DNA from 2 places in the Luteimonas sp. TWI382 genome. Region 1 is predicted to be linked to the other one. Evidence: predicted binding sites of a transcription regulator. Region 1 holds the regulator's gene; the other holds the start of a gene.
The links. The regulator HrcA, encoded in region 1, represses chaperone genes, less so after heat shock. The targets are predictions, from matches to a motif close to TTNGCACTCNNNNNNNNNGAGTGCNAA.
Positions count from the first base shown of each region.

Region 1 (15,549 bases):
GCTTTCCTCGTAAATCCAGCGGCAAACTTTTAGTTGCCAACGACGACAACTACGCTCTCGCCGCTTAAGGCGTAAGCCCCGAACCCACTTGTGCCTGTGCTCGTGGATGTAGGGTCATCATCACAGGAACCAGCCGCGGCGGCCGCCTGTCTGCCGTGGTTGAACTGACAGGCTGGTCCCGGGATGCGCTTCGCGCACCGTGCTGTTCCGGGGCGAGATCCAACGGTGTGCTAAGCATGTAGTACCGGGGATGGAGTGCCTTCGGACGCGGGTTCGACTCCCGCCACCTCCACCAAAAATCGGTCTCCACAAGACCGCAGAAGGCCGGGAAAACGCGTTGGAACGCGCTTCCCGGCCTTTTTTATCCGTATCGTTATCGATACTGGCTAGGCGATCCGTTCAGTAGCACTCTGCGAGCCCGTAAGTGATGGACCCGCCGCCAGAGTCGTATGTCTGTACCTCCTCGAATGTCGCGCCCGAGTAGCCTTCACTGACGCACAGTTGGACACCCTTTGCACGGGCATCGTTGCGGGCCTGCTCCCAAGTCGCCCCATGTCCCCAAACCTCATAGACCGCACTTGCTGAGACGGCGCCAACTGAAAACAACAGCGCGAATGCAGCTATTGTGCGGACAGACGATTTCTTCATTCCATTGCTCCTTCTCGGCCGACATGGCAAGCCCAATCCTAGTTCATTCGGCATGCATTGGGTTGCGCGTCGTGGCATGTCGGTCTAGGAGCCGCGCCGCCCACGCGCATCGAGCACGCCACGGGCTGCGCGGTCGGAGGAGACCCGCAGGTGGAGCGATTTGCAGCGATCGATGCCGGCCAGTGTCAACGCCAATTGGCCATTGGGCGCCCGATCGACCAGGCCGCTGTCGATGAGTCGGTCGACGAGCGATGAGGCGTCGGGATCCAATGGCTGCTGCAGGTCGATCCGGGTCAGGCATTCGAGCAGATCCGACTCCTGATCGCCGATGGCATCGATTTCGATGGAGAAGCGGTGCATTGAGGGCTCTTGAAGCCAGGGGCCGCGTCCAGCGCCCCTTGGGGCTGCCAGGCTAGCAGCCGGCGTGCGCCCGGTCGGTGCGGTTCCGCGCTCAGCGCGGTTGGGATCGGGGGGCCATGCAGCTGGCGTGTTCGGCCGGTCGGACAGTCCCGGGACCCCGGCCCTCCCCGGCAGTTTCCTGTCTACGCCGGGTTGTCTGGCCTAGGGGCGCTGCCTTCGCCTCGCCAGGCCGTTATCCTGTCGCGATGGCTGGATCTTCGCCTTTTCAACGCTTTAGCCCCGCGTCCCTGCGGGCGCGTCTGCGCCGTGGGTATGGGCTCGCGGGGTTGGTGCTGCTCGGCGCGCTGCTGATGGTGGCGCTGTATGCACGCAATGCGAGCGAGCGCGAGCGGCGCTTGGCCGAGGGCAGCTTCGTGGCCGAGGCCGAACGCCTGGCCGATGCGGTCCGCCAGCGCCTGCTGCAGTACGAACTGAGTATCCGGGGCGGGGTGGCGCTGCACAGTGCGGCGGCGGACATGCCGACCACGCGGCAGTGGCGCGGCTATGTCGAGGGCCTGGACATCGCCCGGCAGTTGCCGGGCATGGTGGGGCTGGGCTACGTCGCCTATGTGGACCCGCGTGGACTGGCCGAGCTGCAGCTGCGTCGCCGGGCGCAGGGCGAGGGCCTGTTCCTGGTCACGCCGCGCGGCGCACGCGATAAGTACGGCGCGATCGTCTATTTCGAACCCGAGAATCCGGGGTCGCGCACGATGATCGGCTATGACCAGTACAGTGAGCCGTTGCGTCGGGCGGCGATGGAGGCCGCCCGCGACAGCGGACAGGTCCGCCTGAGCGCGCCGATGCTGCTGCGTCCGATGGCCGCCGACGGCGGGCCGGGCGTGTTGATGTTCGGGCCGGTGTACCGGACTGCGCGGTTCCCGGAGACGCCGGCCGCGCGCGAGAACGCGCTGATCGGCTGGGTGTTCGCCTCCTTCCGGTCTGCGGATTTCATCGACCGGTCCGGCGTGAGCAGTGGTCTCCATACGGCGTTCCGCATCGTGGATGTGACCGATGGCGCAGAGGCGCCCGTGCTGCAGACGCGCAACTTCGACGCCGACCCCTCGGGGCGGGTGCTCCATTCACTGACCCAGACGGTGTATGGCCGTACCTGGCGTTACGACTTCCAGCACCTCGGGCCGTTGACGTCGGGCGGCATGCGCGAGCTCCAGACCACGCTGGTGACCGGGGTGCTGGCCTCGTTGCTGCTGTTCGCGGTGGTGCTGACGCTGGCCAGGACGCAGTCGCGTGCGGAATTCCTGGCACGTCGGCTCAGCGATTCCTACCGTCGCAGCGAGCAGCGATTCCGCAATGCGATGCGCTATTCGGCGACCGGCATGGTGTTGCTGGACCGCAATGGCACCATTGTCGAGACGAATCCGGCGATGGCGCAGATCGCGGGTCTGGAGCAGGCGGCGATGACCGGAACGCGGCTGAGTGAGTACTTTGTCGACGCGCAGGACCAGGTCACGCGGACCCAGGAGATGCAGGCGCTGCGCGAGGGGGTGCATCGCAGTACCCGGCGCCTGCGCCGGTGCGATGGCGATATCCGCCAGGTGCACCTGGCCTCGACATTGGTGCTGGGCGAGTCCGACAGCGAGGTCACGCGGTTGGTGCAGGTCGACGACGTGACCGAGCGTTTGCGCGCCGAGGCGCAGGTGCACGCGCTCAACCGCACGCTCGAATCGCGCGTGGAGCAGCGGACCCGGGAACTCACCCAGGCCAACCACGAACTCGAGTCGTTCGCCTATATCGTCTCGCACGACCTGCGTGCGCCGCTGCGCAGCATTGACGGCTTCGGGCGGATCCTGGCCGAGCGCTACGGCGGTGCGATCGATGCGCAGGGGCAGGACTACCTGGCGCGGGTGCGCAATGCGGCCGCGCGGATGGATGCGCTGATCGATGCGTTGCTGAAGATGTCGCGCATCAGCCGCGGCGAGTTCAAGCGCAGCCCGCTGGACTTGAGCCGTCTGGCGGAGGAGGTGGTGGCCGAATTGCGCCATGCCGAGCCGTCGCGCCAGGTCGAGGTCGTCATCGCGCCGGGGCTGACCGCCGAGGGCGATGTGGCATTGGTACGCAACCTCTTGCAGAACCTGCTCGGCAACGCGTGGAAGTTCACCGCCGATACCGCCGATGCCAGGATCGAGTTCGGCCGCGGCGCCGACGGGGCGTTCTTCGTGCGCGACAACGGCGCGGGGTTCAACGCGGACTACGCCGGCAAGCTATTCCGCCCGTTCCAGCGGCTGCACCGCGAGGACGAATATAAGGGGCACGGCGTGGGCTTGGCGTCGGTCAAGCGCATCGTCGAGCGCCATGGCGGCACGATCTCGGCCGAAGGTGCGCCGGGGCAGGGCGCGACGTTCCGTTTCACGCTGGCGCGCGCGACCGAGCCGTCACCGCGCTGAGGCATCGGCTGGTCAGGCGTCCTTGTTGTGCCGGCGCAGCAGCCGCTGCTTGTCGCGGGCCCAGTCACGCTCGCGCTCGGTCTCGCGCTTGTCGTGCTTCTGCTTGCCCTTGGCCAGCGCGATCTCGGCCTTGATCTTGTTGCCCTTCCAGTACAGCGCGGTCGGCACGACGGTGTAGCCGTCGCGTTGCACGCGGCCGACGAGCACATCGATCTCGCGCCGGTGCAACAGCAGCTTGCGCGTGCGATGGGCGTCGGCGACGACGTGCGTGGACGCCTGGATCAGTGGGGTGATCTGGGCGCCGAACAGGAACAGTTCGCCGTGGCGGATGACGGCGTAGCTCTCGCCGATGTTGGCGCGCCCGGCGCGGATGGCCTTGAGCTCCCAGCCCTGCAGCGCCAGGCCGGCCTCGTAGCGGTCCTCGAGATGGTATTCGTGGCGCGCGCGCTTGTTCAGCGCGATGGTGCCGGTGCTGTTTGCTTTATCCTTGGCCTTGCCGCTTTTCTTGCTCATTCCCGCATTGTCCTCGAAGCACGTCCTCCAGGCGAGTCATGCCCAAGATCGAACGTAGCGCCCTTGTCGGGCAACCGGCCGAGCGCATGTTCGCGCTGGTCAACGATATTGCCGCCTATCCGCGCCGCTTCGCCTGGTGCGATTCGGCGCAGGTCATTGAATCGGGTGAGGACCGCATCGTCGCCCGGCTGGATCTGGGCCTGGGTGCGTTGCGGACCTGGTTCACGACCGAGAACACGCTCTCGCCGCCCGATGCCATCGACATGCAGTTGCGGGACGGCCCGTTCAAGTCGCTGCACGGGCGCTGGACGTTCCGGGCGCTGGATTCCAGCTCGTGCAAGGTGTCGCTGTCGCTGGAGTTCGAGCCGAGCAGCCGCTTGATGCTGCCGGCGCTCACGCTGGGTTTCCGCGGGCTCGCCGATCGCATGGTCAACGACTTCATCCGGGTCGCCGAGCGCGAGCCGGCCGGCTGAGCGCGACGATGCGGATCGAGGTCGTCGACGCGCAGCCCCGTGCGCACCGCAGTTGGACGCTCACGCTACCCGACGGCGCCGATGTCGCGATGGCGCTGTCCGCGCTGCCAGATCCCGCGGTGCTGGACGGCATTGCCGGCTATGCGGTGTACGGCGTGCGCGTGGACACCCGTGCGCGTCTGGCGGACGGCGATCGGCTGGAGCTGCTGCGTGCATTGCAAGTGGATCCGAAAGAGGCACGCAGGCGCCGCGCGGCGAAGCGCGACGCAGACTGAGGCGTCCGTCAGCGGCGCTTGCCGCGCTCCTTGGGCAGGTTGCCGAACTTGCGCATCTCCGCGGCCAGCTCCTGGTCGCGGTTGGGGAAGTAGTCGCCTTCCCAGCGCGCGAGCTGGTCGTTCTCGAAGTAGACCGTGAAGTTCTTCACCTCGGTCTGACCACTGCGGCCGACCCGCTGGGTGGCGGTGTAGTCCCAGCGTTGGTGGTGGAACGGGTCTGCGATCGCGGGCGAGCCCAACAGCGCCTCGACCTGTGGCTTGCCCATGCCCACCTGCAACTGTTCGACCGCGGACTGCTCGATCAGGCTGCCCTGGTAAATCGGCTGCTTGTAGACCAGGGCGCAGCCGCTGGTGGCCAGGACGAGGGCCGAGACGAGAATGACTTTCTGCATGGCGGAGGGCACGGGCCGGGGCTGCGGAGACCGGGCCGATGATACACTGCGCCCACGCCGCCACCGCGATTCAGGCAGCCGGCGTTCAACCGCCAGTGAATGCCGGCCTGTACTCGGAGACACTTCATGGAATCGCTCGACCTGCGCAAGGCAGGACTGAAAGTCACTCACCCGCGCATGCGGATCCTGGACCTGCTGGAGCAGCGCACGCCGCGCCAGCACCTGACCGCCGAGGACATCTACCGGCAGTTGCTCGAGCAGGGCGACGAGATCGGACTGGCGACGGTGTATCGGGTGCTCACCCAGTTCGAGGCCGCCGGCCTGGTGCTCAAGCACAATTTCGAGGGCGGGCACGCGGTGTATGAACTCGACCGCGGCGGCCACCACGACCACATGGTGGACGTGGACACCGGCAAGATCATCGAGTTCGAAAGCGCCGAGATCGAGAAGCTGCAGCACGAGATCGCCGAGCGCTACGGCTACCATCTCGAGGACCACTCGCTGGTGCTGTACGTCCGCAAGAAGCGCTGAGACGTCCGAACCCGATTACCGCGCCACCGGCGATGGTCGGTGTTGGTGCCGCATGTCGCCGGTCGATGGCATGCCAGGTGTGCATGCGTTCTTGGGGCGGAACTTGGGGCGCAGGTCCGTCCCGTCAGACCATGCCCTGCAGCAGCTTGCGGGCGGCGGCGCGGGCTTCGCTGCTGACCTCGACGCCGCCGAGCATGCGCGCCAGTTCCTCGGTCCGGGCGTCGGCCTCGAGCAGGCTGACGCGGCTTTCGGTCGCGCCGCCGCTGGTGACCTTGTGGACCCGATAGTGCGCATGCCCCTTGGAGGCGACCTGGGGCAGGTGGGTCACGCACAGCACCTGGCGGCTCGCGCCCAGGGCGCGCAGCTTGTGGCCGACGATGTCGGCGACTGCGCCGCCGATGCCCGAGTCGACCTCGTCGAAGACCATCGTCGGCACCGCGTCGTGGCCCAGCGCCGCGACCTCGATCGCCAGCGAGATCCGCGACAGCTCGCCGCCCGAGGCCACCCGGCGCAGCGGCCGTGGTGGCTGGCCCGCGTTGGCCGAGACCATGAATTCGATGCGCTCGGCGCCCTGGGGGTCGGGCCGGTCGTGCTCGACCGGCTCGAATGCAATGTCGAACGTCCCGCCGCCCATGCCGAGCTCGTGGATCAGGGCGGTCGTCGCCTTCGATAGCGCCTTGCCGGCCTTGCGGCGGGCTGCGCCCAGGCGGTCGGCGGCGGTGCGCCAGCGCGCGAGTGCGGCGTCGATCTCGTCGTCCAGGCGCGCCAGACGTTCGCCGGCGCCGTCGAGCTGCTCGAGTTCGCTGGCCAGCCGCTGCCGGACCTCGCCCAGCTCCTCGGGTGTGACCCGGTGCTTGCGCGCCAGGTCGTGCAGCCGGCCCAGACGTTGCTCGAGCAACTCGAGCTCGGCCGGGTCGATATCGAGGTCGTCGCGGACCTGCCCGAGCAGGCGGGTGGCCTCGTCGAGCTGGATCGAGGCGGCGTCGAGCATCGCATCGACCTCGCCCAGACGGGGCTCATGGGCGCGCATGCGGCCCAGGTCGTGGCGCAGCGCGTGCAGGGCCTGCGGCAGGCCGACCGCATCCTCGCCGCTCATCCGCGCCAGCGCCGCGTCGCAGGTCTGGATCAGGCCCGCCGCGTTCGCATGGCGGCGGTGGGCAGCGTGCAGGTCGGCGATCGCCTCGGGCTCGAGCCGCTCGCCTTCCAGTTCGTCGAGCTGATGGCGCAGCCAGTCGCGGCGCTCGCCGACATCGCCGATACCGATCAGCGCCTCGCGCTCGCCCTGCAACGCGCGCCAGTCTTGGGCGGCGCCGCGGACCGCGGCCAGCAGGGTGCCATTGCCGGCCTGGGCATCGAGCAGCGCCAACTGGCTGCCGCGCGCCAGCAGCGCCTGGTGTTCATGTTGGCCGTGGATCTCGACCAGACGTCCGGCGAGCTCGGAGAGCTGGGCGATCGTCGCCGGGCGGCCGTTGATCCAGGCCCGCGAGCCGCCGTCGGCGCGCAGCGTGCGGCGCAACTGGCAGGTGGCGCCTTCGTCGAACTCGTTGTCGCGCAGCCAGCGCAGCGCCGGGGCGGCATCGTCCAGCGCGAACTCGGCGTGCAGCTCGGCGCGCTCGGCGCCGTGGCGGACGATGCCGCTGTCGGCGCGCTGGCCGGACAGGAAGCCCAGCGCATCGACCAGCAGCGACTTGCCGGCACCGGTCTCGCCGGAGATGACGGTCAACCCCGGTCCGAACTCAAGGTCGGTGGCGGTGGCGACGGCGAAGTTGCGGATGGCAAGGTGGGTGAGCATCGGTGGAATTGTGCCTTGGCAGCCTGCGGTCGTGTAGCGGCGGCTTGATAGCCCCTGCGCGTCTCATCGGCTAAGACCGCGCTTGCATCGGTGGCGGCGGCGCCGTATACCGCCCGCATGTCGTCCGATGTCCGCCATCCGCTGGATCCGCGCGCCCGCCAGCTGCTGCGCACGCTGATCGGGCGGCATATCCGCGACGGCGAGCCGGTCGGTTCGCAGACGCTCGCCCGGCATGCCGGGCTGGACGTGAGCCCGGCGACGATCCGCAACATCCTGGCCGACCTGGAGGAGGCCGGGCTGCTCAGCTCCCCGCACACCTCGGCCGGGCGCGTGCCCACCGCGCAGGGCTACCGGGTGTTCGTCGATTCGCTGCTCCAGGTCAAGCCGCTGCGCGAGCAGGAGCTGCTGCGCTTGCGCGGGGAGCTGACCGGGGCCGGCGGGCACCAGTCGCTGCTGGGCAGCGCCTCGGAACTGGTCTCGGCGATGACGCGCTTCGTCGGGGTGGTCTCGGTGCCGCGGCGCGAGCAACTGGCGTTCCGGCACATCGATTTCGTGCCGCTCGACGGTCAGCGGGTCATGGCGATCATCGTCTTCGCCGACCACGAAGTGCAGAACCGGATCTTCCAGACCCGGCGCAGCTTCGACGCCGCTGAGCTCGAGCGCGTGGCCAACTACCTCAACCAGCATTGCGCTGGCCGGCCGATGGCCGCGGTGCGGGCGACGCTGGTCGAAGAACTGCGCCATGCCCGCGACGAGATGGAAGCGTTGCTCGCGCAAACGATGGAGCTGGCCGAGCAGGCCTTGGTGCCGGCCGACGAGGATATGGTGCTGGCCGGGCAGAACCGGCTGATCGGGGTGCAGGACCTCTCGGACCTGGACCGGCTACGCGAATTGTTCGAGGCGTTTTCCCGCAAGCGCGAGATCCTGCAGTTGCTCGAGCGCACCCTGCACGCGCCGGGCGTGCGCATCTTCATTGGCGAGGAAACCGGCCTGGCGCCGCTGGAGGGCGTGTCGCTGGTCACCGCGCCGTACGCGGCGGGCGGACGGACACTCGGCGTATTGGGGGTGATCGGCCCGACCCGCATGGCCTACGACCGGGTGATTCCGGTGGTGCAGGCGACCGCGGACTTGCTGGGCGCCGCGCTCGGCGCTCACCCGTCGGCGGGCGAGGGCGCCGCGGGCCGTACGCCCGACGCGGCCTGAGCCGCCAGGCGCGACGCGCCAATTCCCCGGCCGTGGCTTGAAACCGCGGCGGCCAGCCCCATAGCTGGGCGGGTCGGCGGCCAGACGCCCGCCCCGGAACCGGACATGACCCAGGAACAGCACGAGACGCAGCACCCCGAAATCCACGAGTCCGACGACCAGGCCACGCCGGTCGAGGCCCAGCTGACCGAACAGGTCGAGCTGCTGAAGGCCGAACTCGAGCAGGTGCGCGCACAGAGCCTGCTCGAGCGCGCCGACCTGGAAAACCAACGCAAGCGCCTGGCGCGCGAGATCGAGACCGCACGCCGGTTCGCCAATGAGCGCTTGCTCTCGTCGCTGGTGCCGGTGTTCGATGCGCTCGAGGCCGGCTTGGCGAGTGCGCCGGAGAATGATCCGCTGCGCGCCGGCGTCGAACTCACCCTGCGCGAACTGGTCAAGGCGACCGAGAGCAATGGCCTGCGCGTGGTCGCCCCGGCGGCCGGCGACGCCTTCGACCCCGAGCAGCACCAGGCGATGAGCATCGTCGAGGTGCCGGGCGTGCCGCCGGGCGCGGTCGCCCAGGTCTTCCAGAAGGGCTACCTGCTCAACGAGCGCCTGCTGCGCCCGGCGATGGTGGTGGTCGCCAAGGCCGACTGAGCGCGCGCCGCGCCATCGCGCGTCACACCGCTTGAACGCTGTGTTGCGCGCCCCCAGATACCCCGCATCGACGGCCACGCCGCCGTCCCCGCACAACGACATTTCCTAGAGGAAGCATTGCAATGGCAAAGATCATCGGCATCGATCTCGGCACGACCAACTCGTGCGTGGCGATCATGGACGGCGGCAAGGCCAAGGTCATCGAAAACAGCGAAGGCGACCGCACGACGCCGTCGATCGTCGCCTACACCAAGGACGGCGAGGTGCTGGTCGGCGCCTCCGCCAAGCGCCAGGCCGTCACCAACCCCCACAACACGTTCTTCGCGGTCAAGCGTCTGATCGGCCGCAAGTTCAAGGACGCCGAGGTCCAGAAGGACATCGGCCTGGTCCCCTACAAGATCCTCGAGCACGACAACGGCGATGCCTGGGTCGCGACCAGCGACGACAGGAAGCTGTCGGCGCAGGAAGTCTCGGCGCGCATCCTCGAGAAGATGAAGAAGACTGCCGAGGACTACCTGGGCGAGAAGGTCACCGAGGCGGTGATCACGGTGCCGGCGTACTTCAACGACAGCCAGCGCCAGGCGACCAAGGACGCCGGCCGCATCGCCGGCCTCGACGTCAAGCGCATCATCAACGAGCCGACCGCGGCCGCGCTGGCCTATGGCCTGGACAAGAGCGGCGGCGACCGCAAGGTCGCGGTCTACGACCTGGGCGGCGGCACGTTCGACGTGTCGATCATCGAGATCGCGGAAGTCGACGGCGAGAAGCAGTTCGAGGTGCTGGCCACCAACGGCGACACGTTCCTCGGCGGTGAGGACTTCGATGCCCGCGTCATCGATTATCTGGTCGAGGAGTTCCAGAAGGATCAGGGGATCGATCTGCGCAAGGATCCGCTGGCGCTGCAGCGCCTGAAGGATGCGGCCGAGCGCGCCAAGATCGAGCTGTCGTCGTCGCAGCAGACCGAGGTCAACCTGCCCTACGTCACCGCCGACGCCTCGGGTCCGAAGCACCTGAACATCAAGCTGACCCGCGCCAAGCTCGAAGCGCTGGTCGAGGACCTGATCAAGCGTTCGATCGAGCCCTGCCGCATCGCGCTCAACGATGCCGGCCTGCGCGCGTCCGACGTCAACGAGGTCATCCTCGTCGGCGGCCAGACCCGCATGCCCAAGGTGCAGCAGGCCGTTGCCGACTTCTTCGGCAAGGAGCCGCGCAAGGACGTGAACCCCGACGAGGCGGTCGCGATCGGTGCGGCGGTGCAGGGTGGCGTGCTGGCCGGCGACGTCAAGGACGTGCTGCTGCTCGACGTGACCCCGCTGAGCCTGGGCATCGAGACCCTGGGCGGCGTGTTCACCAAGATCATCGAAAAGAACACCACGATCCCGACCAAGGCTTCGCAGACCTTCTCCACCGCCGACGACAACCAGTCGGCCGTGACCGTGCACGTGCTGCAGGGCGAGCGCGAGCAGGCCCGCTTCAACAAGTCGCTGGCGCGCTTCGACCTGACCGGCATCGACCCGGCGCCGCGCGGCATGCCGCAGGTGGAGGTGTCGTTCGACATCGATGCCAACGGCATCCTGCACGTGTCGGCCAAGGACAAGAAGACCGGCAAGGAGCAGAAGGTCGAGATCAAGGCCGGTTCGGGCCTGTCGGATGACGAGATCCAGCGGATGGTCGCCGATGCCGAGGCGCACCGCGAGGACGACCGCAAGTTCCAGGAGCTGGTCGCCGCGCGCAACCAGGCCGATGCGCTGGTGCACGCGACCCGCAGCGCGATCAAGGACAACGGCGACAAGGTGCCCGGCGATGTGATCGGCAATGCCGAGGCTGCGATCGCCGAGGTCGAGACCGCGATGAAGGGCGACGACAAGGCGCAGATCGAGGCCAAGTCCAAGAAGCTCGAGGAAGTCTCCCAGCAGCTGTTCGCCGCTGCTGCCGCGGCCGGCCAGCAGGGCGGTGGCGACGTCGGTGGGCAGGGCGATGCGCCCAAGTCCGACGACGTGGTCGATGCCGAGTTCACCGAGGTCAAGGACGACGAGAAGAAGGCGTAATCGCTGGCGTCGTGATGCGTGATCGAAAGAAGCGGAGCTCGGCTCCGCTTCTTTCTCACGCGCTCACGCACTGACGCTTCGCATCACCCATCACGCATTACGAATCACGGCCTCATGAGCAAACGCGACTACTACGACGTCCTTGGCGTCTCCCGCACCGCCAGCGAAGACGAGTTGAAGAAGGCGTATCGCCGCTGCGCGATGAAGCACCATCCCGACCGCAACCCGGGAGATGCCGCCGCCGAGGCTGCGTTCAAGGAGTGCAAGGAGGCCTACGAGGTGCTCTCGGACGGCGGCAAGCGCCGGATGTACGATCAGCACGGACATGCGGCGTTCGAGCACGGCATGGGCGGCGGCAATGCCGGGCCGGGGTTCGGCCCGGACATGGGCGATATCTTCGGCGACATCTTCGGCAACATCTTCGGCGGCGGCGGACGCAGCGGCCCGCGTCGCGGTGCCGACGTGGGCTATGTGATGGAGCTCGATCTCGAGGAGGCGGTCGCCGGTGTCGAGAAGCGCATCGAGCTGCCGACGTTGACCGGGTGCGAGGACTGCAACGGGAGCGGCTCGGAGGACGGCAAGCGCGAGACCTGCTCGACCTGCGCCGGTCGCGGTCAGGTGCGCATGCAGCGCGGGCCCTTCACGATGCAGCAGGCCTGTCCGCATTGCGGCGGGCACGGCCAGGTCATCGCCAATCCCTGCAAGACGTGTCGCGGTGCCGGTCGGGTCGAAGACGAGAAGGTGCTGTCGGTGAAGATCCCTGCCGGCGTCGATTCGGGCGATCGCATTCGGCTGTCGGGTGAAGGCGAGGCCGGTCCGGCCGGTGCGCCGCCCGGCGACCTGTATGTGGAAGTGCGGGTGCGGCCGCACGACATCTTCGTGCGCGACGGCGACGACCTGCACTGCGAGGTGCCGATCCGCATCTCGCAGGCCGCGCTCGGCGACACGGTCCGCGTGCCCACGCTCGGGGGCGAGGCCGAGATCCGCATTCCGGCCGAGACCCAGACCGGCAAGGTGTTCCGCCTGCGCGACAAGGGTGTCAAGTCGGTGCGCAGCCGCTCGGTCGGCGATCTGTATTGCAAGATCTTCGTCGAAACGCCGGTCAATCTCACCGCCGACCAGCGCGATCTGCTGCAACGCTTCGAGGCAACGTTCACCACGGAGAACGCACGCCGGCATTCGCCCAAGTCGAGCACCTTCATGGACGGCGTCAAGGGGTTCTGGGAGCGCATGACGTCCTGATCGCGTCGCGCGCGCAGGACCGCCGCGCAGGACGTTGTCGAGTTGCGCGCGCCCCGCGCCTGATGGCCAGGCACGCAGCGAGACGCGTTCGGGATTGAGGGCGCGCATCAGATCGAGATCGACGCGGTCTGCGAGCGGGCCGTTCTCCAGACTCGCGGCCATGTGTGCCAGGTGGGCATTGGCCGCCAGGACCTCGTCCGGGAATCGCGCATAGGCGATGGGTCTGCCGGCAGCGTGCGAGAACGCTGCCTCCAACGCCCGACCTGTCGCCCGATCGCTGGCGATCTTCAACGTCTTGCCGGCGAATCGCGTCCTGTCGGCGAACAGGGCGGCGACGATCTTGCCGAGGTCCTGCACCGCGATGAGCTGGATCGGATGCGCGCGGTGGATCAGCGACACCCCTCGCCCCTGGTCGAGCCCAGCGCCGGGGCGCACCAGCATGTCCAAGAGGGTCGTCGGCCGCACGATGGTGGCCGCAAGGGGCAATGCGCGGATGTGGGCCTCGATCCGCGGTTTGGCGTCGAAGCGCGCCACCCCGGTCGGTACGTCGCCGACGCTCGCACCCGACGAGTAGACGAAGTGAGCGACCTCGTGCGCTGCCGCCAGATCGGCAACCTGCGGCCCATGCCGCACCTCGTTCTCGGCCGACAGATCGGCCGGCATCACACTGAAGACGCCATGCGCGCCCGCCATCGCCGATGCCAGGACATCGGCATCGTCCAGTGATCCGGGCACGAGATCGGCGCCAGCGTCCCGCAGCGCGATGGCGGCGGGCCGGGAGGGAGCGCGCGAACGGGCCATGGCGTCTTCAGCAAGGCGCGGGCCGCCGACCCGCCTTGCCGTCCGGTTGCCGAGACGCCGACCGCCGCTGACGGCGTATCGCTCGGCGGGTCCTGCCGGCCCCAGTCTTTGCTGGCAACAGGCCATCGGGTCGCCGCATGATGCGCTGGTCTCAAGCGGGAGGCCGCTTGACGGTTGGGGGCGCGCTGACTAGCCCGATCAGTATCCACAGCCGATGTGGATGGCATGACGACAAACATGTGGATAAGCCGCGCCGACCCGCTTGCGATCGCGTGTGTTGTTGGCTGGTCATTTAATCGCCACATGCTGATCCACGGCCCAACGCAGGGCTTGCTTCGCGCAATCGGATCTGTCTGCACACCACGCGCATCGCCTGCGCGCCGGACGGCGTGTCCGCAGCTGCGCGATATGACGATCCAACGCACCGATCGATGGCATTGCAGACACGGGGTTGCGATCGAACCGAAGGCGGGGCGTGTGCCCCTCGCCCTCTTGACGACACCGCGATCGCGGCATCCAGAGCGATCATCCACAAGCGATGTGGATCGTCTGGTCACAAAGATGTGGATAAGCATCGCGCGGCCGCTTTGCAGGCGGGGGGATTTTGGTTGGTGAAATTTTCGCCACCCAGGCGGGCCGCCGAAAAATCCGGGCTTGACCCGCGCAGCCGCGGATGCATCGCCTGTTGTCGCCTCGGGGTGGGCGAGCGTGGCGACGTGTTCGCGACGTGACGACCGCGCCAGGTCGCCTCCGGTCGCGGTCGTCCACAGCCGGTGTGGATGGCCTGGTCACAAAGATGTGGATAAGCGGCGGCGGCCCTCGATTGGCGCGGCGCGATGATGGTGGCGAAAAAATCGCCATGCATCGCCTGGGCAGGGCAAGCTCGGACTTGACCTGCGCAGCGGTTTGCGTCGGCAGCGCCTCAGGCCCCGCGCGAGGTGCAGCACCTGGCTTGTTGGTGGAACGCTCAGTCCCGGAAACGGTGCGTGGCCGTTTCCTCCCGGGACGGCCGACCGCACTGCCACCTCGACGCTAGAATGCGGACATGAGAACGCGCCCCGATCGTCTTGCCGTTTCGACCCCGCTGCTGTGTATGGCGGTGGCCCGATGAGCGCGCCTGTCCGGGTGCTGGTGCATGGCGCATCCGGCCGGATGGGGCAGGCCGTGCTGCGCTTGGCCGCGTCGTGTGACGAAGTGGCCGTCGTGGCGGCGGTGTCGGGCAGCGCGCCGCGCCAGCGGGTGATCGGCGGTGTGCCGTATTTCGGCGCCGCCGAGCTCGGTGGGGCGCCGACCTTCGATGTCGCCATCGACTTCAGCCTGCCGGCAGGCTTCGATGCGTTGCTGGCGCTGTGCGAGCGACGTGGTGCGGCGCTGGTCTCGGGCACCACCGGGCTGTCGGAGGCGCAGCGCGCCGCTCTGGACGCCGCCGCGGCACGGATCCCGGTGCTGTGGGCGTCGAACTTCAGCCTCGGGGTCGCGGTCCTGCAGGACCTGGTCGCGCGCGCGGCGGCGATGCTGCCGGGCTGGGACTGCGACATCGTCGAGTCGCATCACACGCGCAAGCTCGATGCGCCGTCGGGGACCGCGTTGACGCTGGGCGCGGCCGCCGAAGGGCAGGGCGCCCGCCCGCGCTACGCCTCGATCCGGGCCGGTGACATCGTCGGCGAGCACCTGGTGCAGTTCACGACCCGCGGCGAGCGCATCGAGCTCGTCCACCGGGCCGGCGATCGCGACATCTTCGCGGCCGGCGCGTTGCATGTGGCGGCGCGGCTGGCCGGGCGCGCGCCGCGCCGTTATGCGATCGCCGAGCTCCTCGGGGCAGGCGAGACGACCGCGACGTGACCGGTCGCGTTCGCCGCGCTGGCGCAGCGGGGCCGGCGTCGGTACAATTCTCGCTCGCCTGAACCTCTCGCCTCCGGACCGGCTGCCGCCGCTCTGGCGGTTTCCTGCAACCTGACGTAGGCGAAGACCACGTGACAGATTCCGCAATTCTCGTCCTTGAAGACGGCACCGTGTTCGAGGGCGTTTCCGTGGGCGCTCCTGGCCTGTCGGTCGGCGAAACGGTGTTCAACACCGCAATGACCGGCTACCAGGAAGTGCTCACCGATCCGTCGTATGCGCGCCAGCTGGTGACGCTTACCTATCCGCACATCGGCAATACCGGCTGCACCGACCAGGACGATGAGGCCAATCG
Region 1 is NZ_JBDJNS010000022.1:2,232-17,780, forward strand. It holds RNA gene ssrA (transfer-messenger RNA) at 1-295, shown strand, start outside; gene ABE505_RS13045 (hypothetical protein) at 733-1,008, opposite strand; gene ABE505_RS13050 (CHASE domain-containing protein) at 1,338-3,449, shown strand; gene smpB (SsrA-binding protein SmpB) at 3,462-3,962, opposite strand; gene ABE505_RS13060 (SRPBCC family protein) at 4,001-4,435, shown strand; gene ABE505_RS13065 (RnfH family protein) at 4,432-4,710, shown strand; gene bamE (outer membrane protein assembly factor BamE) at 4,719-5,102, opposite strand; gene fur (ferric iron uptake transcriptional regulator) at 5,229-5,633, shown strand; gene recN (DNA repair protein RecN) at 5,758-7,425, opposite strand; gene hrcA (heat-inducible transcriptional repressor HrcA) at 7,543-8,628, shown strand; gene grpE (nucleotide exchange factor GrpE) at 8,734-9,264, shown strand; gene dnaK (molecular chaperone DnaK) at 9,387-11,312, shown strand; gene dnaJ (molecular chaperone DnaJ) at 11,427-12,554, shown strand; gene ABE505_RS13105 (hypothetical protein) at 12,726-13,280, shown strand; gene dapB (4-hydroxy-tetrahydrodipicolinate reductase) at 14,463-15,197, shown strand; gene carA (glutamine-hydrolyzing carbamoyl-phosphate synthase small subunit) at 15,329-15,549, shown strand, end outside.

Region 2 (15,549 bases), on a different contig from region 1:
AGGAAGACCAGGTCGAGGTCCGACCCGAAGCCCAGTTCCTCGCCGCCCAGGCTACCGTAGCCGACCACCCCAAAACGGGCATCGGGCAACCGGCCATGGGCGCGCTCGAGTTCGCGCATCGCCAGTGCGAGCACCACCTCGACCACCGCGTCGGCCAGCCAGGCGAGTTGCCGGGTCGCCGTCGGCGGATCGAGCCGGCGGTCAAGCGTGGCCAGTGCGATCCGGAAGCTCAACTGCTGGCGGATCTCGTTGAGCGCGAGCAGCGCCGCTTCCAGATCGCGCTGCTGCAGCGCACGGCTGCACTGGGTCGCCAAACCATCGCGCTCGGGCAATGGCCCTTCGACCCGGGCGTCGAGCAGTTCGTCGAGTAGCAGCGGATGCGCGGCGAGGCGCTCGGCGAGGAAGGCGCTACGGGTCACCGCCTCCACCAGCCGCGCCAGCGCAGCCGGTTGCTCGTCGAGCAAGGCCAGGTAGCTCGCACGCCGCAGGATGTTGTGCAGCAGCGCCAGCAGGCGGCGCACCGCCTGCAGCGGCCGATCCGCCGGCGCAGAGGCTTGCAGCAGCACCGGCATCAGCCGGTCGAGCCGCGCGCGGGCATTGTCCGACAGGTCGCGCACGCTCGGCGAGCGCGCGAAGTCGCGCAGTGCCTCGGCGACCTCGCGCGCATCGGCAAATCCGGCCTCGGCCAGTGTCTGCGCATCGCCGCCGTCGGGCAGCGCGCGCCACCAGGTCGCCAGATCGCTGTCGGTGTCGACGCTGCGCTGCTGGCTGCGGACCGCCAGCAGCGCATCGAACTCGTGCGCAACGTGGCCGCGCTCGCGCCGCAGCTCGGTCTCGAGCGCCGCCCAATCGGCGTACCCCAGACCGGACGCGATCCGCAGCCGGTCGAGCGGATCGGCCGGCAGCAGATGGGTTTGCGCATCGCGCAGCATCTGCAGCCGGTTCTCGACGCGGCGCAGGAACAGGTACGCCGCCTGCAGCCGCGCCAGCGCCTCGTCGGCCAATTGCCCTGCCGCATGCAGCGCGCGCAGTGCCGGCAGCAGCCGTCGCTCGCGCAGCGCCGGTTCGCGCCCGCCCCGGATCAGCTGCAGCGCCTGGGCCAGGAACTCGACTTCGCGGATGCCGCCATCGCCGCGCTTGATGTCGTCGGCCAGCTCCCGGCGCGCGACTTCGGCCGCGATCATGTCCTTCATCTGCCGCAGGCCGTCGAGCGCGCCGAAGTCGAGATAACGGCGGTAGACGAACGGGCGCAGCAGGTCGAGGAAACGCGCGCCTGCGGCGAGGTCGCCGGCCACGGGCCGTGCTTTCTGCCAGGCATAGCGCTCCCAATCGCGTCCCTCGCGCTGGAAGTACTGCTCCATCGCCGCAAAGCTCAACGCGATCCGGCCGGCGTTGCCGAACGGCCGCAGGCGCAGGTCGACGCGATGGCAGAAGCCGTCGCCGGTGATCTCGTCGAGCAGCCGCGCCAGTTGCTGGCCCAGCCGGGTGAAGTAGTCCTCGGCCGCCAACGGCCGCGCGCCGTCGCTCTCGCCGGCCGCTTCGAAGCCGTAGACCAGATCGATATCGGAACTGAAGTTCAGTTCGCCACCGCCGAGCTTGCCGAGCCCGAACACGACCAACCGCACCGCGCGGCCCTCGCCGTCGCGCACGACGCCGTGGCGATCGGCGAAAGCCTGTTCGAGGGCGTCCAGTGCGACCTGCAGGCAGGTCTCGGCCAACTGGGTGCTGCCGGCGAGCGTCGTTTCGACATCGTCCAGCCCATGCACGTCGCGCCAGATCAGCCGCGTCGAACAGGCCAGGCGATAGCGCCGCAGCAGCATCGGCCAGTCGCTGCGATTGCCGGCGTCCAACTGCGGCGGTGCGGGCGGCGTATCGCCGTCGTCGGCCAGCAGCTTTGCGAGCAGGTCGGGCTGGCGCTGCAGCACGTCGATCGCGACGTCGCTGGCGACCGCGACCGGATGCAGCCGCGCCATCGCCGCGGGGGCGGCGTGCACATCGTCGGGCAGGCGGGCCAACAGGCGGGCGACATGCGCATCGAGCGCTGTACGGGGATCGTCGGTCATCCCGCCATCATGACAGCGGCCGTCGGTGCGAAACAGGACGCCGGAATGGGCGTTCCACTTCGAATGGGCGGCAGCCTGCCAGCCGGACGCCGCTCTCCCCCGCAACAAACCGGGGTCAGAGTGCAATTTCGTCTTGAGCAATTGCCCGCTTACCCCGGTTTTGGTTTTGCGGGGAGACGCAGAATCGACCGGCGCCGGCGAAGAACCAAAAAAAAGCCCGCTTCCGGCGAACCGGTTACGGGCTTGCTCCCTCCCCCACGTCGGGTGCGGGGTGATATTGGAAGACTGGCGGAGCGGATGCACGCTGCAGTGCAAAACGATACTGGCGGGTTCACCAACCCCCGCGCATTCAGGCTCAGGGCGCAGGAGGGGCAATCCGCGAGGTCCCGGCGCGCGCGACGCCCAGCGTCGTCTGGACAAGATCGGCAAGCGCCGACGCGGCGTCGGGTCGCCCGAGCCCGGCCGCCGCACGCGCCGCGGCAGGCAGCACCGTCGGAGACGCGAACGCGTCTTCGAGCAACCCGGCGAGCCGCTCGGCGCTCAGATCGGCCTCGGGCATGCACCAGCCCACGCCGGCAGCGGCCAGGGCTTCGGCATTGCGGCGCTGCTCGTCGCGCGAGCCGCCCTGGGGGATCGGCACCATCACCGCGGGGCGGCCGACGGTCAGCAGGTCGGCAGCGGTCGTTGCGCCAGCGCGGGTGACGACCAGATGCGCATCGCGTAGCCGCACCCCCATATCGTCGAAGAACGGGCGGACTGTCGCCTCGATGCCGGCCGCACGCAGCGTGGCTTCGACCGCGTCGGCGCCCTCGCCTTTCATCTGTAGCGAGACGTGCAGCCGACGCCGCATCGTCTCGGGCAACCGCAGCAGCGCGGGCGGCGCGACCTCGCCGAACACGCGCGCGCTCTGGCTGCCGCCCACGACCAGCAGCCGCAACGGCGCATCGCCGTCGAGTGCAGGATAGTCGCCACGCGCAGCCAGGATCGCCGCGCGGACCGGGTTGCCGGTGTCGACGATGCGCATCGGATCGAACCCGTCGAGCCCGGCTGTCGCCGGGAACGAGGTCGCCACACCGGCGGCCAGCCGCAGCAGCTTCTGGTTGGCAAGACTCAGCCGCGCCCCCTGCTCGTGCAGCAGCAGCGGGCAGCCCAGGCTTCTCGCCGCCAGCGCGGGGGCGAAGCTGGGATAGCCGCCGAACCCCACCAGCAGGCCAACGCCACGCCGGCGCATGTCGCGGCGCGCCTGCCAGGCCGCACGCAGGATCGTGACCCCGGCGGCGAGCTTGCCGGTGACGCCGCCTTCGAGGCTGCGCGCCGGCAGCACGACGTGGTCGAGCCCGGCCAGTGCCTGGGTGTAGGCCGCGCCGCGACGCTCGGTGTAGATCACCACCGGATGCCCGCGCCGCTGCAGTTCCCGTGCCAGCGCCTCGGCCGGGAACAGATGACCGCCGGTGCCGCCTGCGGCGCAGGCGACGGCGGGAAGCGAGGTGCGGGCGACAGACGACGACATGGCGAATCCGGACGCGGACGGGGGCACGACTATAGCGAGCGCACGCGGCGCCGCGTGGTCCTGCACGATCCCGCCGCCCACGCGATAATCGGGGCTTCAACGCCACTGTGCCCGTCATGACCGAAGACCGTATCCGCAACGCCACCCTGCGCAGCCGCATCGTCACGCCCGAGCAGGCAGCCGCGCTGATCGAACCGGGCCAGACCGTCGCGATGAGCGGCTTCACCGGCTCGGGCTACCCCAAGGCGGTGCCGGTGGCGCTGGCCGCACGCATCGAGCAGGTCCATGCGGCGGGGCAGCCATTCCAGATCCGGCTGCTGACCGGCGCATCGACCGCGCCCGAGCTCGACGGCGCGTTGGCCAAGGTCGACGGCATCGCCTTGCGGCTGCCGTTCCAGAGCGATCCCGAAGCGCGCCGCCGCATCAACGACGGCAGCCTGGCCTATATCGATGCGCACCTGAGCCACGTCGCCCAGCACGCGTGGTTCGGCTTCTATGGCGATATCGACGTGGCGGTGATCGAGGCGGTGGCGATCCGCGAGGACGGCACCATCGTGCCGTCGACCTCGGTCGGCAACAGCAAGACCTGGCTGGACCTGGCCAAGCGCGTGATCGTGGAGGTCAACGAGGTGCAGCCGCTCGCGCTCGAGGGCATGCACGACATCTACTACGGCACCGCGCTGCCGCCGCAGCGTCGCCCGATCCCGCTCGAACACGCCGACGACCGCATCGGCGACACCGCGCTGCGCTGCGACCCGGACAAGATCGTCGCGGTCGTGCGCACCGCCGCCCCCGACCGCAACAGCCCGTTCAACCCGCCTGACGAGGCCAGCCAGCGCATCGCCGCGTCCCTGATCGAGTTCCTGCAGCACGAGGTGGCCAAGGGCCGGTTGCCCAAGGGGCTACTGCCGCTGCAGTCGGGCGTGGGCAACATCCCCAATGCGGTGCTCGCCAATCTTGCCGACAGCGGCTTCCGCGATCTGACCGCGTTCACCGAGGTGATCCAGGACGGCATGCTCGACCTGCTCGAATCGGGTGTGCTGCGCAGCGCCTCGTGCACGGGCTTTGCGCTGAGCCCGGAGGCCAGCCTGCGCTTCGAGGCCAACATCGGCTTCTTCCGCGAGCGCATCGTCCTGCGCACCCAGGAGATCTCCAACCACCCCGAACTCGTCCGTCGCCTGGGCTGCATCGGCATGAACGGCATGGTCGAGGTCGACATCTACGGCAACGTCAACTCGACCCACATCATGGGCAGCCGCATGCAGAACGGCATCGGCGGTTCGGGCGATTTCGCGCGCAACGGCTTTCTGTCGATCTTCATGAGTCCGAGCACGGCCAAGAACGGCACGATCTCATCGATCGTGCCGATGGTCAGCCACGTCGACCACACCGAGCACGATGTCTCGATCGTCGTCACCGAGTACGGCCTGGCCGATTTGCGCGGGCTCTCGCCCAAGCAACGCGCGCGGGTGCTGATCGACCGCTGCGCGCATCCGGACTATCGCGACGCGCTGGCGGACTACTTCGCGCGCGCGCTGCGCGACAGTTACGGCAAGCACACCCCGCACCTGCTGCCCGAGGCGCTGTCCTGGCACCAGCGCTGGCTCGACACCGGCGACATGCGCGCCGCGCGCTGAGCCCAAGGCGTCCCGGACCGGCCGCGTCGGGCTACGGCCCCGGCTGCGCCTGCAGCCAGGCAAGCTTGCGGGCGCGCGGCTGGCGCTTGAGCTGCCATTCGGCGCGCGACGCGCTGGCGCGATCGGCATAAGGCCGACTGGCCAGCAGCCGCACCGGCGGGTGCGCCCGTGTGTACTTGGCGCCGCGACCGGTCGCATGCGCTCTGAACCGCGCGTCAAGATCGGTGGTAATGCCCGCATACCAACTGCCGTCGCGGCATTCGAGCAGGTAGAGGTGCCAGGGCTGCGCGGTGGTCATGGCCGGATCATCGGCGGCGCGATGCGCGAGCGTCAATCCAGCCGGTCGAACGCGAACAACCGGGCCAGCGGATGGCGACGACGCTCGATGCCGGCGCGCAACAGGCCGGCACCGAGCATCGAATAGGTGATGCCGTTGCCGCCGTAGGCCATCGCGTAATGCACGCGCGGGCCGGTCGCCGGATGCGGGCCGAAGAACGGCAGGCCGTCTTCGGTTTCGGCGAACGTGCCGGCCCAGGCGAAGGTCGGTTGCAGATCGAGCGCCGGCCAGAGGGACTGCACCCGCTTCATCAGCCGGCGCGCCTTCTTGTCGACGCGCGCATCGCGGCGGGCGGGCACGTCGACCGCGTCGTCCTCGCCGCCGATCAGCAAGCGGCGGTCGCCAGTGGTGCGCAGGTACAGGTACGGCCGCGCCGTCTCCCAGACCAGCAACCGCGCCAGCCGCTCGGGCAAGGCGTCGTCCAAGGGATCGGTGACGAAGGCGTAACTGCTGCGGTTGCGCGCCACGCGCTTGGGCAGCCAGTGCTGGCTGGCGTAACCGGCCGCGACGACGACATGACGCGCACGGACGTGGGTGCCGGCGTCGGTCGTCGCGAGCACGTCGCGGCTGCGCGCCTGCAGGTCCACGACCGTGCTGCGGTCATAGACGCCAGCGCCGCGCCGGGCCAGCCGCGCCAACAGCCGCGAGGCGAAGCGATAGGGATCGACCTGGGCGGCCTGCGCGCTGAGCAACGCGGCCGGCGCTTCGAACCCGTAGCGCGCCTGCACCGTGGGCCCGTCGAGGTACTCGATGTCGAACCCATGCCGACGCCGTGCGACGTACTCGTCCCGCAGCGCCGACACGTCCCGCTGCCGGCTGGCGTAGTAGAGGCTGCCGGTACGCTCGAAGTCGACATCGCGCACGTCGCGGGCGATGCCGGCGAGCAGGTCGATCGCCTCGCCGCAGGCGCGGTAGGCCAGCGCCGCGTCGTCTTCGCCGTAGCGCTGCGCCAGGTCCACCAGGTGGGTATCGATCTCGTACTGCAGCAGTGCGGTGCTCGCCGCGCTGCTGCCCCAGGCGACATCGCGCTGCTCGAGCACGACGACCTCGTGCCCGTGCGCCGCCAGTTCGTCGGCGATCAGCGCCCCGGTGATGCCGCCACCGATCACCAGCACGTCGCACCGCAGGTCCTGATCGAGCTTGGGGAATGCATGCATCAGGCCGTTGCGGACGGCCCAGAACGGATAGCCGCTCTTGAGATCCATGGCTGCATCATCGAGAAAGATGGCGCAGCCTATTGAGCGCCGTGTGAGCGCCGTGCGGAGACCGCTCCGCCTCACCGCCGAGGCGTCGAGGCGGCGGACCGCCTAGACTGCGCCCCCCGCTCTCCGCCGTGCCGCCCCGATGTCCGATCCCGCCCCCGCCGCCCCGCCCCGCCAGGATCCGGACGTGATCGTCCTGGGGGCGGGCGCGGCCGGGTTGATGGCGGCGATCGCGGCCGGCCAGCACGGTCGCCGCGTGCTGGTGCTCGACCACGCCAACAAGGTCGGCAAAAAGATCCTGATGTCGGGCGGCGGCCACTGCAACTTCACCAACACCGGCACCACGCCAGCGCAGTACCTGTCGTCGAACCCGCACTTCTGCAAGTCCGCGCTGGCGCGCTACACGCCGCAGGATGTCATCGATCTGGTCGACCGCCACGGGATCGCCTGGCACGAAAAGGAGCTCGGGCAGTTGTTCTGCGATGGGTCTTCGAAGCAGATCGTGCGCATGCTGCTCGACGAGGCGCAGGCCGTTGGTGTGCAGGTCCGCACGCATTGCGCGGTGCAGCTGCCGCGCGCAGTCGAGGGCGGCTTTCGGCTCGAGACCGCGATCGGCACGCTGCACTGCGCTTCCTTGATCGTGGCGACCGGCGGGCTGTCGATCCCGAGCCTGGGCGCGAGCGGCTTCGGCTACGAGATCGCACGCGCGTTCGGGCATGCCCTGCTCCCCACGCGTGCCGGCCTGGTGCCACTGACCCTCAGCGGCAAGCACCAAGAGCGGCTCGCCGAGCTGTCGGGCGTCGCACTCGACGTCGAAGCCGGCTGCAACGGCGCCGCGTTCCGCAACCGCATGCTGATCACCCATCGCGGCCTCAGCGGCCCGGCGATCCTGCAGATCTCTTCCTATTGGCAGCCCGGCGACGACCTGCGCCTGGACCTGCTGCCGGGCCGCGATGCGCTGGCGTGGCTGCAGGCGCAGCAGGCCGAGCGTCCGGCATCCGAACTGCGGACCGTGCTGGCCGACGTGATGCCGCGCCGGTTCGCGCAGCGGCTGTGCGAGGTGTGGCTGGCGAGCCGGCCGATGCGGCAGTACACACCCGCGCAACTGCACGACACCGCGGCGCTGTTGCAGGCCTGGCCGCTGGTCGCCAGCGGCACCGAGGGCTACCGCACCGCCGAGGTCACGCTCGGCGGCGTCGACACCCAGGCGGTGTCGTCGCGCACGCTCGAATCGCGGCACGCGCCGGGGCTGTACTTCGTCGGCGAGGTTCTCGACGTGACCGGCTGGCTGGGCGGTTACAACTTCCAGTGGGCCTGGGCATCGGGCATGGCGGCCGGCAGCACCGCCTGAGCGCGTCAGCGCACGATCGCGCGCACTGACGTCGCCCAGGCGGCGCTCACGCAGCCTGGGCGTCGGCCCGGCTTCGGCGGGTCCGGACCGCGTCGGCCAGCCGGTCGAGTACGTCGACCGTCGTGGCCCAGTCGATGCAACCATCGGTGATGCTCTGGCCGTAGGTCAGCGCCCGGCCGGGGGCGAGCGGCTGCTTGCCGGCGACCAGGTGGCTTTCGATCATCGTCCCTATGATGCGCCGCTCGCCGGCAGCGATGCGGTCGGCGATGTCGGCGATCACCGCGGGCTGGTTGTCGGGATTCTTGCCGCTGTTGGCATGGCTGGCGTCGACCATCAGCGCCGGGCGCAGGCCGCTGGCGACCAGTACCTGGGCCGCGGCCTCGACGCTGGCCGCGTCGTAGTTGGGCCGCACGCCACCGCGCAGGATCACATGGCAATCCAGGTTGCCGGCGGTGGCGGCGATCGCGCAGCGGCCGTCCTTGCCCACGGCGAGGAAATGATGGGAGTGGGAGGCCGCGCCGACGGCATCGACCGCGATGCGCACGTCGCCGCCGGTGCCGTTCTTGAAGCCGACCGGGCACGACAGCCCCGACGCCATCTCGCGATGCACCTGGCTCTCGGTGGTACGGGCGCCGATCGCGCCCCACGCGACCAGGTCGGCGAGGTACTGCGGGCTGATGATGTCGAGGAACTCCACGCCGGCCGGCAAGCCCAGGGCGTTGACGTCGCGCAGCAGGCTGCGCGCGAGCCGCAGCCCGCGGTCGATGCGGAAACTGCCGTCCAGATCGGGATCGTTGATCAGCCCCTTCCAGCCGATCGTCGTACGCGGCTTCTCGAAGTACACGCGCATGACCAGCTCTAGCGCATCGCCGTGCGTGTCGCGCAGCGCGCGCAGGCGATGCGCGTAGTCCATCGCCGCGACCGGGTCGTGGATCGAGCACGGGCCCACGACGACGATCAGGCGGTCGTCATGGCCGTGGAGGATGGCATGGCAGGCCGCACGGGCATCGGTGACCGTCGATGACATCGCCTCGTCGCAGGGCAACTCGGCCAACAGCTGCATCGGAGGTGTCAGCGGCTGCAGGTCGCGGATACGCAGGTCGTCGGTATCGGGGGGCATGCGGAAAGATCCTGGAAGAAAGCGGGAGAACGGGCATGAAAAAAGCCGCCAGGGTCGCTGGCGGCTTTCAGGGATGCGTGTGAACCGAGATCGTCAGGGTACGCGCAGGCCTTCCACCGCCGGGGGCGTGGGAAACCAATACCAACGATAGAAGGCGGCGACGCGGTTCATGGCGCCAGTGATAGCACGTCGAACCCGGCAATGCGACGGTTGCATCTGCGACCATCGCATCCCGGCCTCACCTGGGCAGTAGCGGCGGCCGCCCCTCGTACCAGTCGCGGGCGCCGGCGATATGCAGCGTGCGCTCGCCGCCCTGCAGCTCCACGCCCAGCCCCAGCACGCCCCAGCGCGCGTACAGATCGCCCGCAGGATGGCCGTCGTCGATCCGCAGCCTGGCCTTCAGATCAACCCGGTCATTGCGCGCCTCGATGCGATCGAACACCAGTTCCTTGTCGCGCATGCGCAAGTCGCCCGTCGCATGGACCTGGCCGGCGTCGACCAGGTTGCCGATCCAGCGCGGCAGCACGCGACGCTCGGCGAACAGGCCCAGCAGCACGCTGATGTCGCGCATGTCGACCTGGCCGCGCCCGGTCACCTCAAAAGGCTCGCGCCATTGCAGCGTGCCCTGCTCGAGCGCCAGACGCGCCCACCACGGCGACGCTTTCCCACTCGACTCGCCTTCCATCCGCACGCCGTCTAGGCGCGCGGCCACCGAATCGATCGTGTAGTGGCGTCCTGTCTTCTGTGCCCGCGTCAGGCGGCTGTCGAGCGCCACGTCGCCGGTCAGCCGCGAGGGCCCGAGCGCCACCCGGACCCCGCTGCCACGCACCTGCAGGCGCCCGCTGGCCATTTCGCCGGCGTTGTCCAGGCGCAGGTCGCCACTCGCCTGTCCGCTGCCGCCCAGCAGGCGTGCGCTGTCCCCGGGCAGATAGCGGTTGAAGCTGCGCAGGTCCGGCACCTGCGCATCGTCGAACCGCAGGCGCGCCTCCAGCCGTTCGTGGAATTCGGCCAGCGGGCCGCTGGATGCAAGATCCAGGCGCAGGTCGCGCCCGCGCAGATCGACACGCTCAGGCGAGGCCTCGGGCGCCAACGTGAAGCGATCCATCTCGATCGCGACTGTGGTCCGGGGCGCTTCGTCCTCGGCCGCCTCCATGCGCATCGCGGCATGCGCGGCCCCTTCGAGCCGGTTGTCGAGCACCCGGGCCCGTACGCGCGCGTCGCGCACGTCGATCCGGCTTCCGGGCCGTAGCTGCCCATGCTGCAGCGCGAGGGCAGCCTCGAGGTCGGCCCGTCCATCGAAGGACAGCCAGTCGACGTCGTCGAGCAGCACGTCGACCCAGCGCAGGGGCACCGCCGGCCACTGCGTCTCCACGGTACCGCCCAGTGCACGCAGAGGACGCAGCCAGTCGTCCGGACCGAGCCTGCGGTCGTCGACGCGCAGGTCCGCGCGCAGCCAGGGCGTACCGGTCGAAGGTGCCGGCACCCGGGCCGCGAGCGCGATCGCATCGGGCGCGGTCCGTAGCGCGACGCCCAGCGGATGGCGCAACGCCGTCCCGTCCGCGCCGCGCGAGAACACCGGCGCCGACCAGTCCAGCCGGCTGCCGGGCATCAGGACGCCGCGCTCGAGCCGTAGGTCGGCGCGCAGGTGTCCGGAGCTCGCAGCGGTCCCGATCGGCAGTGCATCGTCGTTGCGCGCGACCAGGTCAACGCCCGGCGCCGGGCCGTCGACGCGTAGACGCAGATCGACCAGCACCAGCTTCTCCACGCCCTGCGCCTGTTCCCGGATGTGGGCCGGCATCGCGATCTCGAAGTCCAGAGCGCCCTCGCGCAGCAGCGCCACGTCGCCCACGCGCAGGGTCGCGTCGGGCATGCGCAGTGTCGAATGCCCGACCGCCATCGGCCCGCCCTGCAACTGCTTCTCGAACACGAATCGGGCGTCGCCGTGCCCGGTCACGCGGGCCTGGTAGAAGTCGAAGCGCAACAGGCTCGGCGTGGTGATCGCATCGAAGCGCAACGTCCAGGGCTTCTGGCCCGGTCGCACAGTGGTCGGCATGTCGTGCGGCGTGCGTGCGACGTGGACCGACACATCCTGCGCGCGGATGGTGCCGAACGCGACCTCGCGCCACAGCAGCGGCAACAGCTTGATCCGGCCGTCGGCGCGCGGCGTGGCGGCGGTCCACAGATTGGTGCGGGCATGCCCGCCCATCACCACGTCGCGCGCGTGGATGTGTCCGGGATACAGACTCATCGCCCAGGACCACTGCGCGTGGTAGCGCTCGGGCTTGCGATTGACCAGGCGTTCGCCCAGCGCGCTGTTGAGCAGCACGTTGGCCGCGATCAGATACAGCAGGTACAGCGCCACGAGCAGGGTCACGCCCAGGCGCACCCCTCGCCGGTGCGCGCGGAGCCAGGAAGCGGTCGTGGTCGTCATGCCGACAGCATCGCCGATGGCGGGTGACGGCGCCGAACACGCGACGCCGACGGGGCGGTGGCGCCATGCCGCCACTGCCCCAGGAGGACCGGCCCAAACAAAAAGACCCCCGCTTGCGCGGGGGTCCGGGGTGTCGCGATACGACGCAGGCGCTGGATCAGAAATCCATGCCGCCCATGCCGCCCATGCCACCGCCCGGCGGCATCGCCGGCTCGTCCTTCTTCGGCAGCTCGGCGACCATCGCTTCGGTCGTGATCATCAGACCGGCGATCGACGCGGCGTTCTGCAGCGCGGTGCGGGTGACCTTGGTCGGGTCCAGGATACCGAACTCGACCATGTCGCCGTACTCGCCATTGGCGGCGTTGTAACCGTAGTTGCCGGTCCCGCCCTTGACGTTGTTGACGATGACCGACGGCTCTTCGCCGGCGTTGGTCACGATCTCGCGCAGCGGGGCTTCCATCGCACGCAGCGCGATCGCGATGCCGTGGTTCTGGTCTTCGTTGGCACCCTTGAGATCGGAGATCGCAGCCAGCGCGCGGATCAGCGCGACGCCACCGCCGGGGACCACGCCTTCCTCGACGGCTGCGCGCGTGGCGTGCAGGGCGTCTTCGACGCGGGCCTTCTTCTCCTTCATTTCGATCTCGGTCGAGGCGCCGACCTTGATCACCGCCACACCACCGGCCAGCTTGGCCACGCGCTCCTGCAGCTTCTCGCGGTCGTAGTCCGAGGAGGTCTCCTCGATCTGCGCCTTGATCTGCTTGATGCGCGACTCGATCGAACCGGTGTCGCCGGCGCCGTCGATGATCGTGGTGTTCTCCTTGGAGACCTGCACCTTCTTGGCGCGGCCCAGGTCGTTGATCGTCGCCTTCTCGAGCGACAGACCCACTTCCTCGGAGATCACGGTGCCGCCGGTCAGCACGGCCATGTCTTCGAGCATCGCCTTGCGACGGTCGCCGAAGCCCGGCGCCTTGACGGCCACGACCTTGACGATGCCGCGGATGGTGTTGACGACGAGCGTGGCCAGAGCCTCGCCCTCGACTTCCTCGGCGACGATCAGCAGCGGCTTGCCGGCCTTGGCCACGCCCTCGAGGACGGGCAGCAGGTCACGGACGTTGGAGATCTTCTTGTCGTGCAGCAGGATGAACGGATCGTCGAGATCGGCGGTCTGCGACTGCTGGTTGTTGACGAAGTACGGCGACAGGTAGCCGCGGTCGAACTGCATGCCCTCGACGACGTCGAGCTCGTTCTCCAGGCCCGAGCCTTCCTCGACCGTGATCACGCCTTCCTTGCCGACCTTCTTCATCGCGTCGGCGATGATCGTGCCGATCGACTCGTCGGAGTTGGCCGAGATCGTACCGACCTGGGCGATCGCCTTGTCGTCGGCCGTCGGCTTGGACAGGTTCTTGAGCTCGGCGACGGCGGCCTGCACCGCCTTGTCGATGCCGCGCTTGAGGTCCATCGGGTTCATGCCGGCGGCGACGGCCTTGGAGCCCTCGCGGATGAACGCCTGGGCGAGCACGGTCGCGGTCGTGGTGCCGTCACCGGCGTTGTCGGACGTCTTGGAGGCGACCTCCTTGACCATCTGCGCGCCCATGTTCTCGAACTTGTCGGCCAGTTCGATCTCCTTGGCGACGGACACGCCGTCCTTGGTGATCGTCGGCGCGCCGAAGCTCTTTTCGAGCACGACGTTGCGGCCCTTCGGGCCGAGGGTCGCCTTGACGGCGTTGGCGAGCACGTTGACGCCGCGCACCATCTTGGAGCGCGCGTCTTCGCCGAAGCGGATTTCCTTAGCAGCCATTGAAAACTCCGGAATTGAAATAGGGGATTAGGGATTTGGAAAAGCGCAGGACGCGGACGATTCGCGAGGCGCGAAAATGGGCGTTGACCGCCTCGATTCCCCACTCGCGAGGCCTGACGCCCCCGCTTTCGATCAGCCGACGATCGCGAGGATGTCGTCTTCCTTCACGATCTTGTATTCGATGCCTTCGGCCTTGTAGGCGCTGCCCGAGTACTGACCGTAGATCACGATGTCGCCGACCTTGACCTTCGGCGCGCGCACGCTGCCGTTGTCCAGGGCCTTGCCTTCGCCGACGGCGACGACTTCGCCCTTGGTGGGCTTTTCCTTGGCGTTGTCCGGGATCAGGATGCCGCCGGCAGTCTTCTCTTCGGCCTCGACGGGCTTGACCACGACGCGGTCGTACAGCGGCTTGAGATTGCTCATTCCAACCCTCTCTAAGTGATTGATTGTGAAGAAAACGGGCCCGAATTCTAGCACTCGCCCATGGGGACTGCCAGAACGCGCGGCGCACGCACCCTGGCAAGCCAGGGACGCGACGGGAGATGGGTGCGCGCTGCGGCTTTACAAGGGGCCGCGCAGAAAAATCTTGAGGCCGTTGAAACGCGAGACCCCGGCGCAGCGCCAGGGCCGGTGTGCGTTCCGGCAGTGGTTCAGCGGAAGCGCCAGGCGGCAACGAGCATCGTCTCGCCGTCGTTGGGCTGCTTGATGCTGGCGTTGGAGATGTGGCGGGCCAGCAGCGAGAATCGCTGCCAACGCCAGCCGATGGTGCTCACGAACTGCGGATTGCCCGACAGCGCATCGGTCTCGCCGATCTGCACACCAACGCCGAAGCCGGCGGTGAACCCATTGTCGCGCTCGTAACGTGCGCCACCATGGATCACGCCGGTGTCCTCGTCGAGATCGAAACGGGTATCGCCGCGCGCTTGGATGTAGACGCCGCCCAACTCCCAGCGCAGCACACCATGGGCGGTGCGCCGCCACTCGGGCAACCACGCCAGAGTGACGACCGCGGTGGTCTCATTCTCGCGCGTGGCCGAGGCGCCGACGCCGACATCGATGGGGGAGGCCGCCTGAGCGGCAAGCGGCGCGGCCAGCGCGAGACCGGCAGCGAGAACGAAAGACGAGCGAAGGCGCATGGTGACCGCCGAGACAGCGTAGGGGGGAGGAAAAGTAAGTATACCGGCGAGTTCACTAATCGTGATCCGCGTGGACTGCCCACCAGCGGGATAGACCATCCCTGACTGGCCGACGCAGCGTCGCGCCGGCGTCGTGCATACCGCGTGCACGATGGACACCGAACCGATACCTTGGCCGGATGCCTGTGCTGACTTGCCTCAACAGCTGCCCGGACGAGGCCTCGGCCCAGCGCATCGCACGCACGCTCGTCGATGCCCGGCTCGCCGCCTGCGTCAGCCTGGTCCCGGGCGTGACCTCGATCTACCGCTGGCAGGGCCGAGTCCAGACCGATGCCGAGGTCCTGCTGGTGATCAAGACCACCGCAGACCGACTCGAGGCGCTGACCGAACGGCTGCGGGCGCTGCATCCTTATGACGTCCCCGAGCTCGTCGCGCTGCCGGTCGCCGGCGGACTGGCCGATTACCTGCACTGGGTCGAGGCCGAGACCGCACCGATCGAGGCCGGCGACGCGGACTGAACCTGGCGTTGGGCATCGCGCGGGGCGGCCTGCGATACTGCCGCGATGCGTACGTTCTTCCCTGCCTCGCTCCTGTCCCAGGCTGCGCCCCTCCGCCGCCAGGCGTCCCGCACCTGGCATGGTCTGCTCGCGGCTGCGCTACTGGGCACGATGTCGCCCGCCGCTGCCGTCGACTTCGACGATGTGCTGCCGGTCGATGAGGCGCTGGCGCTCTCGGCCACGGCGGTCGCCCACGACCGGATCGAGATCCGCTGGAAGATCGCCGACGGCTACTACCTGTATCGACACCGCACCGCGGCCCAGGTGCCCGACGGCAGCTTCGGTGCCGGCACGCTGGCGCTGCCCGATGGCCACCGCCACGTCGATGAATTCTTCGGCGAAGTCGAAACCTACCGCGGTCGGCTGATCGCAACCCTGGACGGACACCCGGCCGCCGGCACACGCCG
Region 2 is NZ_JBDJNS010000016.1:7,787-23,335, reverse strand. It holds gene glnE (bifunctional [glutamate--ammonia ligase]-adenylyl-L-tyrosine phosphorylase/[glutamate--ammonia-ligase] adenylyltransferase) at 1-2,063, opposite strand, end outside; gene ABE505_RS11310 (UDP-N-acetylglucosamine--N-acetylmuramyl-(pentapeptide) pyrophosphoryl-undecaprenol N-acetylglucosamine transferase) at 2,419-3,573, opposite strand; gene ABE505_RS11305 (acetyl-CoA hydrolase/transferase family protein) at 3,690-5,210, shown strand; gene ABE505_RS11300 (GIY-YIG nuclease family protein) at 5,242-5,508, opposite strand; gene ABE505_RS11295 (FAD-dependent oxidoreductase) at 5,541-6,752, opposite strand; gene ABE505_RS11290 (NAD(P)/FAD-dependent oxidoreductase) at 6,892-8,100, shown strand; gene ABE505_RS11285 (3-deoxy-7-phosphoheptulonate synthase) at 8,147-9,220, opposite strand; gene ABE505_RS11280 (hypothetical protein) at 9,459-11,651, opposite strand; gene groL (chaperonin GroEL) at 11,809-13,449, opposite strand; gene groES (co-chaperone GroES) at 13,582-13,872, opposite strand; gene ABE505_RS11265 (acyloxyacyl hydrolase) at 14,100-14,585, opposite strand; gene cutA (divalent-cation tolerance protein CutA) at 14,765-15,103, shown strand; gene ABE505_RS11255 (protein-disulfide reductase DsbD) at 15,254-15,549, shown strand, end outside.
Region 2: groES (co-chaperone GroES) is a predicted target of HrcA. The motif match lies at 13,920-13,946, and genes of this name have one in related genera.